Linked DNA regions of Syntrophobacter fumaroxidans MPOB. The main gene of each other region encodes a partner of the protein of the gene in region 2 in a complex. Links are inferred from orthologs where the notes say so. Each region holds a gene or a part of one and is shown on either strand. Other genes may lie near its edges.

Region 1 (4,499 bases), 440 kb from region 2 along the record:
GGGCACCGTTCGCGTTTCGCCGGGGTATGCGACGACCGCGGCGGATATGGAGCGGCTTGCCGAGGCGATACGGGACCTGGCGTTGCTTCGCCGCCGATGAGCGGGAGTCGGGTCCGGTCGCCCGATGCCACGGTCTGTGTTTCTCCATCGTGACCATGAATACGCAGGCTCGCACCGCGTGTGAAATGTGCAGCGAAAGGATTGTTCCTGAAATGATACGCAAGGCAAGAATTGTCGATGTGCCCAACATCCAGAAGACACTGGGGGTCTTCGCACAGAACGGGAAGCTCCTGGCCCGTTCGCTGAGCGAGTTGTACACGAATCTGCGCGACATGTTCGTCGCCGTGGACGAGGAAACCGGGGAGGTGGTGGGGAGCTGCAGTCTGCACATCATCTGGGAAAACCTGGCGGAGATCAGGTCGCTCGCCGTGTTGAATTCTCACCAGGGGCGCGGGATCGGTCGGGGGCTCGTGCAGGCGTGTATCGACGAAGCCGTTGAGCTGGGGCTGAAGCAGCTTTTCACCTTGACCTATGAAGTGGAGTTCTTCCAATGCCTGGGTTTCCAGGTGGTGGACAAGAACATTTTCCCCCAGAAGATATGGGCGGATTGCCTTCATTGCCCGAAGTTTCCGAATTGCGATGAGGTCGCACTGGTCCTGGACCTGTGACGGCCGCGCCGGGGGCGCGCAAGTCGTCCGTTTTCCGATGGATTTGCAAAGTCGGGGAACGTGGGTTATATAAGCGGTTGTCATCCGGGTGGATGGACATGGGCACGCGCGGCGTGCCTTTGTTTTGAATGGCGATGGGTATGAAACGATTGTGTTCCGGGAGGAAAGTGCGGCGAAATGCTAACGGACATCCTCAAGAAGATATTTGGCAGCCAGAATGAGAGAATCCTCAAGCGGATTGCTCCTCTGGTGGATGAGATCAATTCGTACGAGCCCGTTATGCGCAAGTTGAGTGACGCGGCGCTCAAGGCGAAAACTCCGGAATTCAAACAGCGCATCGCAAACGGCGAACCTCTGGACGATCTCCTGCCCGAGGCGTTTGCGGTGGCCCGCGAGGGCGCGGTGCGGACCCTCGGGATGCGTCCGTTCGACGTGCAGATGATCGGGGGCATCGTGCTGCACGAGGGCATGATTGCGGAAATGAAGACGGGCGAAGGCAAGACGCTGGTCGCGGTCATGCCCATCTATTTGAACGCGCTGACCGGGCGGGGAGTGCACCTGGTTACGGTCAACGATTACCTGGCGCGGCGTGACAGCGAATGGATGGGCCAGGTTTACAAGTTCCTGGGGCTTTCGGTGGGGTGCATCGTTCACGGACTGGACGATCCCGAGCGCAAGGAAGCTTACGGCGCCGATGTGACTTACGGGACCAACAACGAGTACGGATTCGACTACCTGCGGGACAATATGAAATTCCGCATCGAGGATATGGTTCAGCGGGAGCTGAACTATGCCATTGTGGACGAGGTCGACAGTATTCTCATCGACGAGGCCCGGACCCCGCTCATCATCTCCGGTCCGGCGGAGAAGTCCACGGCGCTCTACTACAATATCAACAGGATCATCCCCCAGCTCAAACCCGAAACTCATTACACCAAGGAAGAGAAAAGCCGCACCGTGGCTCTGACTGAGGACGGGGTGACCAGAACGGAGAAGCTGCTCGGCGTCGACAACCTCTACGATCCGAGACAGATCGACATCCTGCATCACGTTCAACAGGCTCTGCGCGCCCATGTGCTGTTCAAACGGGACGTCGACTACATCGTGAAGGACGGCAAAGTGATCATCGTCGATGAATTCACCGGCCGGCTCATGCCCGGTCGCCGTTACAGCGAGGGGCTGCACCAGGCGCTGGAAGCCAAGGAAAACGTGCACATCGAAAACGAGAACCAGACCCTGGCCTCCATCACCTTCCAGAACTACTTCCGAATGTTCGACAAGCTGGCGGGCATGACCGGCACGGCGGAAACCGAAGCCGCCGAGTTCGCCAAGATATACAAGCTCGAGGTTGTCGTCATCCCGACGCACCGGAAGATGATCCGGGAAGACTATGCCGACTGCATCTACAGGACCGAGGCCGAGAAATTCCGAGCCGTGGCCGAGGAAATCAAGGAAGCATACGCCGTCAAGCGCCCGGTCCTGGTCGGCACGGTCAACATCGCGAAGTCCGAGAAACTGAGCGGCATACTGAAGCGGCAGGGCGTTCCCCACCAGGTGCTCAATGCCAAGCACCACGAGAAGGAAGCGGAGATCGTGGCTCTGGCCGGGCAGCCGGGGGCGGTCACCATCTCCACGAACATGGCCGGTCGAGGAACCGATATCGTGCTGGGGCCCGGCGTCGTGGATGTGGGAGGGCTCCACATCATCGGAACCGAGCGCCATGAAGCCCGCCGCATCGACAACCAACTCAGAGGCCGGTCGGGCAGGCAGGGGGATCCCGGGTCGTCACGGTTCTACCTGTCCCTGGAAGACGATCTGATGCGGATCTTTGCGGCGGACCGGCTGTCGGGCCTCATGCAGAGAATCGGAATGAAGGAAGACGAGCCCATCGAACATCGCCTCATCACCAAGGCCATCGAAAACGCCCAGAGCAAGGTGGAAGCTCAGAACTTCAGTATCCGCAAACAGTTGCTCGAATACGACGATGTCATGAACCAGCAGCGCGAGGTGATCTACCGCCAGCGCCGCGAGGCCTTGCAGGGCGAAAACCTCAAGCCGGTTGTCCTCGATATGATCGAAGACCTGCTGGAGGGGATCCTGGCGGAAACCGCGGACGAGAAGCACTATGCGGAGGACTGGGACCTGGAAAAAATCAATTCCGAGGTCTTGCGCCTGTTCGGGCTCCAGATGAACCTGACGGTCGAATCCCTGGGCGACATCGAATACGAGGAGTTTCGGGATTCGCTGCTGGAAAGGCTCACGAAACGCTACGAAGCCCGCGAGCAGGAATTCGGCGAGTCCATGATGCGGGAGCTCGAAAGCTACCTCCTGCTCCAGACGGTGGATACTTACTGGAAAGACCACCTGCTCAACATGGATCATCTCAAGGAGGGCATCGGTCTGCGCGGTTACGGGCAGCAGGATCCGCTCATCGCCTACAAACGGGAAGGACACGCCCTGTTTGACGAGATGATCGAGCGGATCAAGGAGGAGACGATACGGCTGCTTTTCCACATCCAGATCCAACGCGAGGAACAGCTGGATGAGCTCCGGAAGGAGCAGGAAGACCAGCCGATGTTTTTCGGACCGGCCGAGGGGGCCGGGCAGAAGCCCCAGACCAGGAAAGATCGAAAGGTGGGACGAAATGACCCCTGTCCATGCGGAAGCGGAAAGAAGTACAAAAAGTGTTGCGGTAAGTAGTCGGCCGTTCGTCGTGCAGGGCTTCAAAACAGCGGCGGCCGCGTGCGGGATGCGCTACCGGGGCCGTCCCGATCTGGCTTTGATCATGGTGGATTCCGAGGCGGGGGGAACAGCCGCCGGCGTCTTCACCACCAACCGGTTCACCGCCGCTCCGGTGGAGCTGTGCAAGAACCACCTGGAATCCCCCTCCATTCGGGCCATCCTCATCAACGCCGGGATTGCCAACGCCTGCACGGGAGAAGAAGGGTACCGAAGAGCCCTGGAGATGGCGCGCGCGGCCGGTGAAGCCATGAAAGCCCCCGCAGGTTCGGTGCTCGTCGCATCGACCGGCGTGATCGGAATGCAGGTGGATCCGGAGCCCGTGCGCCGGGAAATGCGCGGGCTGGTGGAATCCGCGCGCCCGGACAGGTGGGATGAGGTGGCCCGGGCCATCATGACCACCGACACGGTGCCCAAGATGTCGAGCGCCACGGTGGAAATCGGCGGACGGCGGGTCACCGTCGGCGGCGTGGCCAAGGGTTCCGGAATGATCGCCCCGAACATGGCCACCCTGTTGGCATTCGTATGCACCGATGCCGCGGTGGAACGACGGGTCCTGGACCACTGGCTGCGGTCCGGGGCGGAACGGTCTTTCAACTGCATCACCGTCGACGGGGACACCAGCACGAACGATTCGCTGATCGCCCTGGCGAGCGGAGCGGCGGGAAACCCCGTGCTGGCCGACGTTGCCGGCCCCGAGAGTGTCCTTTTCGGGCAGGCGCTGGAAGCAGTGCTCGTCGATCTGGCCAAAAAGGTCGTGATCGACGGGGAGGGCGCCACAAAGTTCATCGAAATCGAGATCGTGGGTGCCCCGGACGAACGAAGCGCCAAAACGGTGGCTTTGACCGTCGCCAATTCGCCACTGGTGAAGACCGCCTTTTTCGGTGAGGATGCCAACTGGGGCAGAATCGTCTGCGCCGCCGGAAGAGCCGGTGTCGATTTGAACCCGGATCGGGTGGCGCTGTACTTTGACGGGCTGTGCGTGTTTCGAGAGGGGACCCCGGTGCCCGGCGCGGAGGTGGAGGAACGCGCGGCGTCGGCTTTCCGCCGGAAGGACATCAAGGTTCGCCTGGATCTCGGCATGGGGACCGC
Region 2 (4,308 bases):
GCAGGCACAGCCTTCTTCCTGGCCGCCAAATCCTCACTCAAGGCGTTCAAGTCCCATGTCGTGGCCCCCGGCCGAACATGTTCCTTCAGGTGTTGGAGGATCTCAGCCACTATCTTGCATGCCGTTCTGATCTTTTCGATCTCCCGCTGAGATCTCAGTACGATCAAAGTCCGTCCTCTTTCTATCCGAGAATGGCCGTGATCCGGCCAAAAATCGCATCCATGCTCCCCACGCCGTCGATCCGGCGCAGCTTGCCCTGCTTTTCGTAGTAATCGATGAGCGGCTTGGTCTGATCTTCATATACCTTCAGGCGCGACGACACCGTCGCCTCGTTGTCGTCGTCACGCTGGTACAACTCCCCTCCGCACTTGTCACACTTGCCGTCCGTTTTGGGCGGATCGAACATCACGTGGAAGCCGGCGCCGCAACTGCGACAGGTGCGCCTTCCCGTGAGACGTCCGAGCAGTTCCTTGTTCGGAACCTCGATGCACACGACGCCGTCGATCCGCTGCTTGAGCTCTCCCAGCATCATGTCGAGCGCTTCAGCCTGGCTGACATTGCGAGGAAACCCATCCAGCATGTAACCTTTCGAACAGTCGGGCTTCTGGATGCGTTCTTTCACGAGACCAATCACCACACTATCGGGTACGAGCGCCCCCTGGTCCATGTACTTCTTGGCTTCCAACCCGAGCGGTGTTCCTTCCTTGAGTGCGGCCCGGAGCATGTCGCCCGTCGAAATCTGCGGTATCGCATACTTGCCGATCAGACGGCTCGCCTGGGTTCCCTTGCCGGCTCCCGGGGGGCCTAACAGTATGATGTTCATAACCTTTTCCTCCATTGTCAAGCTGCGCTGGTCAAATGTTCAACTCCTTCCAAACGCAACGAATGTCCCGGCATCATGGTGGGGGGGGGAATGCCGATCATCTTCGACCACGAAGGCGTCCTTTTTTCAGAAAACCTTCGTAGTGTCGCGAGAGCATGTGTGCTTCAATCTGAGCCAGGGTATCCATTGCCACACCGATGACGATGAGCAGGGCCGTGCCGCCGAAATAGAAGGGGACCGCAAAGCGCGAGATGAGTATCGTGGGCAGCACGCAGACCGCCGAAATGTAGACGGCGCCTCCAACGGTGATACGGCTCAACACCTTGTCGATGTATTCGGCCGTGGGCCGACCGGGACGTATTCCCGGAATGAACCCGCCGTATTTCTTCATATTGTCGGCCACGTCAAGGGGATTGAAAACGATTGCCGTGTAAAAAAAGCAGAAGAACACGATCAACGCGACATACAGAATCGAATGGAGCCACTGGCCCGGGCCCAGGGCGTTGGCGATCCACTCCATCCAGGGAGTCTTGATGAAACTGCCCACGGTTCCCGGGAACATCATGATCGAGGAGGCGAAAATGGGTGGAATGACACCCGAGGTGTTGATCTTGAGGGGGATGTGCGTGTTCTGCCCCCCGTAAACGCGCCTTCCAACGACGCGCTTGGCATATTGAACCGGTATCCGTCGCTGCCCGCGCTCCATGAAAATGATGACGGCCACCACCGCGAGCATGAAGGCCGCCAGGCCAAGGAGCAGGAATGCGCTCATCTCACCCATGGTCACCATTCGGACGGTGTTCTCCAAGGCGTTGGGTATGCCCGCGACGATGCCGGCGAAGATGATCAGAGAGATGCCGTTTCCTATGCCGCGCTCGGTGATCTGTTCGCCCAGCCACATGATGAACGCGGTACCGGCGGTGAGCGTGAGAACGGTCGTCAAGCGGAATCCCCAGCCGGGATGGAGCACCACGATTTCGCCGCCCGGTCCGGTCATCCCCTCCAGGCCGACCCCGATGGCGAAACCCTGGATCACGCTCAGAATCACCGTCCCATAGCGGGTATACTGAGTGATCTTGCGGCGCCCGGCATCCCCTTCCTTGCTCAGTCGTTCCAGGGTGGGAATGACCACGGTCAGAAGCTGCAGGATAATCGAAGCGCTGATGTAAGGCATGATGCCGAGCGAGAAAACGGAGAGCTGACTCAAGGCGCCCCCCGAAAACATGTCGAAGAGCCCGAGCAAGGTTCCCGAAAGCTGTTTGAAAAATGCCGCCAGGGCGTCGCCGTTGATGCCGGGAGTCGGAATGTGCGCTCCAACGCGGTAAACCGCCAGGAGAGCCAGTGTCACCAAGATCCGACGTTTCAGTTCGGGAATTCGACCGATATTGGCAAAACCGGTTAGCACCGCTTAGTTCCCCTTTTGTGAAGGAATCAGCTCCACGCGGCCCCCTGCCGCTTCTATCTTCCGGACCGCAGAATCACTGGCCTTATGCACGCGGATGGTGAGCGGAGAAGCGATGTCGCCATCGGCGAGGAGCTTGATCCCATCGCGAATTTTCTTGACCAGCCCGACCTTTCTCAGTTCGTCCGGTCCGACTTCGGACCCGCTCGGAAAGCGCTCCAGGTCACCGACATTCACGACCTCGTATCGCGTCTTGAAGATATTCGTGAAGCCACGCTTGGGCACCCGGCGCTGCAGGGGCATCTGGCCGCCTTCAAACCAGGGTGGAGTGCCGCCGCCGGACCGGGACTTCTGCCCCTTGTGGCCTCGTCCCGCAGTTTTCCCCAGTCCCGAGCCGGACCCACGTCCCAAACGCTTCCTATTGGTTTTCGCTCCGGGAGCCGGAGCCAGATCGTCAAGTTTCATGAAAACACCCATTCCTGTCGGATAGAGGTAGACGGAGCGCCTAAAGCTCCTTGACTTCAACCATGTGGATCACCTTCTTCACGGCCCCGGCGACGGCAGGGGTGGCATGAAGGTTCACCGTCTTGTTGAGTCGTGTGAGCCCCAGGGCCTGGAGCACCTTGCGGTGTTTCTCAGGGCGGCCGATGGGGCTTCGAACCAATTTGACCTGGATAGACTTTGCCATGAGCTGAGTTCCTTGTAACAAAAATTCGCGGTTCGGGCCTCCCCGCCAACCGGTGAGGTCATCCGGCCCGCCGGAAGATCCCCTCAGGATCCGCTAATCTCGAATCTCGTGCACTTCACGCCCGCGCAGCTTTGCGACCAGTTCCACGTTGCGGAGCCGGCGCAGACCCTCGAGCGTGGCCTTGACGACGTTATGAGGGTTCCTCGATCCGATGCACTTGGTCAAAATATTGTGAATGCCCGCCGCTTCCATGATGGCACGGACCGCGCCCCCTGCAATCACCCCCGTGCCCGCCGAGGCCGGCTTGAGCACCACCGAAGCGGCTCCAAAACGCCCGAGCACCTCATGCGGGATGGTGGCGTTGACCAGCGGCACTTCGAACATGGTGCGCTTGGCGGATTCCATGCCCTTGCGAATGGCTTCCGGCACTTCATTGGCCTTGCCAAGGCTGAACCCGACCCGGCCGTTGCCGTCACCGACGACCACTATGGCACTGAACGAGAAACGACGGCCACCTTTGACCACCTTGGCCACTCTGCTGATGTGGACCACTTTGTCTATCAGTTGCAGTTGGCTTGATTCCAAAGCTATCAATTGTCTGTCTCCTTATGAGCGGCACAAAGTCCCTAAAAGTCCAAGCCCGCCTGCCGGGCGGCGTCCGCCAGGGCCTGCACGCGGCCGTGATAAATGTAGCCGTTGCGATCGAAGACAACCTTTGTGATGCCTTTTTCCAGGGCCTTGCGTGCAATCAGCTCTCCAACTCGTTTGGCGGCTCCGACCTTCCCCTTCAAAGCTTCCATTTCCTTGTAATCGGGGGACAGGGTGCACGCGGACACGAGCGTGGAGCCGCGCGTGTCGTCCACGATCTGGGCGTAGATATGCTTATCGCTTCGGAAAACGGTGAGTCTCGGACGTTCGGGAGCTCCCTGGAGCTTCTTCCGGATCCTTTTCTTGCGCTTCAGGCGGGCCGTTTCCCGTGGGTTCGTCTTGTCAGCCATCTGTCTTTTCTCCCCTGTGCTTACTTCTTGGAGCCGGTCTTGCCGACCTTGCGGTGAATGTGCTCGCCCGCATAACGAATGCCCTTGCCTTTGTAAGGTTCGGCGGGGCGAAGAGCGCGAATGCGGGCGGCCGTCTGGCCGAGCAGCTCTTTATCGATTCCTTCGAGCCGAATGGTGTTGCGATCGACGGCGCCCTTGATGCCTTCCGGCAGGACGAACTGGATCGGGTGTGAATACCCGAGGCTCAGGTTCAGCACATTGTTCTGAGCGTCGGCACGGTAACCGGTCCCCTGGATTTCGAGAGAGATCACGAAACCCTCGCTGACACCGTGCACCATGTTGTTCACCAGTGCTCTCACCAATCCGTGAAGCGAACGAGACTTATTGGACTCGTCCT

The links.
Region 1: the proteins of secY (region 2) and secA are in contact, whole or in part, in a crystal structure (PDB 3DIN), measured with the Thermotoga maritima proteins. The link is inferred for Syntrophobacter fumaroxidans MPOB from one-to-one orthologs. Residues at the interface, in WP_004081795.1 of Thermotoga maritima: Glu108, Gly109, Glu110, Glu111, Ala236, Glu237, Arg238, Arg239, Ile240, Thr241, Ile242, Gln243, Tyr244, Ala245, Arg246, Arg247, Val248, Thr249, Gly250, Arg251, Arg252, Val253, Tyr254, Gly256, Ala257, Ser258, Thr259, Tyr260, Leu261, Pro262; in WP_004082002.1 of Thermotoga maritima: Glu261, Ala262, Arg263, Lys300, Ala301, Arg302, Thr303, Ile304, Ile305, Leu323, Tyr324, Asp325, Pro326, Val329, Ser330, Tyr333, Ile336, Lys340, Phe345, Val349, Glu363, Phe364, Tyr374, Ser375, Gly376, Gly377, Glu393, Ile395, Thr482, Ser483.

The regions. Positions count from the first base shown.
Region 1 is NC_008554.1:1,486,012-1,490,510, reverse strand. What follows is about bases 490-3,606. They hold secA (preprotein translocase subunit SecA), read left to right. Parts: upstream 490-845; coding sequence 846-3,368; downstream 3,369-3,606. Other genes in these bases: argJ (bifunctional glutamate N-acetyltransferase/amino-acid acetyltransferase ArgJ), read left to right, coding at 3,313-3,606; SFUM_RS06275 (N-acetyltransferase), read left to right, coding at 490-668. Outside these bases: SFUM_RS06280 (cysteine desulfurase), read left to right, coding at 1-100; more of SFUM_RS06275, read left to right, coding at 213-489; more of argJ, read left to right, coding at 3,607-4,499. UniProt on the Escherichia coli protein: Required for protein export, interacts with the SecYEG preprotein conducting channel.
Region 2 is NC_008554.1:1,924,646-1,928,953, reverse strand. Bases 75-3,000 are described here. They hold secY (preprotein translocase subunit SecY), read right to left. Parts: upstream 2,229-3,000; coding sequence 921-2,228; downstream 75-920. Other genes in these bases: rpmD (50S ribosomal protein L30), read right to left, coding at 2,731-2,913; rplO (50S ribosomal protein L15), read right to left, coding at 2,232-2,690; SFUM_RS08155 (adenylate kinase), read right to left, coding at 182-823; map (type I methionyl aminopeptidase), read right to left, coding at 75-167. Also shown: more of map, read right to left, coding at 1-74; rpsE (30S ribosomal protein S5), read right to left, coding at 3,007-3,507; rplR (50S ribosomal protein L18), read right to left, coding at 3,540-3,911; rplF (50S ribosomal protein L6), read right to left, coding at 3,932-4,308. UniProt on the Escherichia coli protein: The central subunit of the protein translocation channel SecYEG. Consists of two halves formed by TMs 1-5 and 6-10.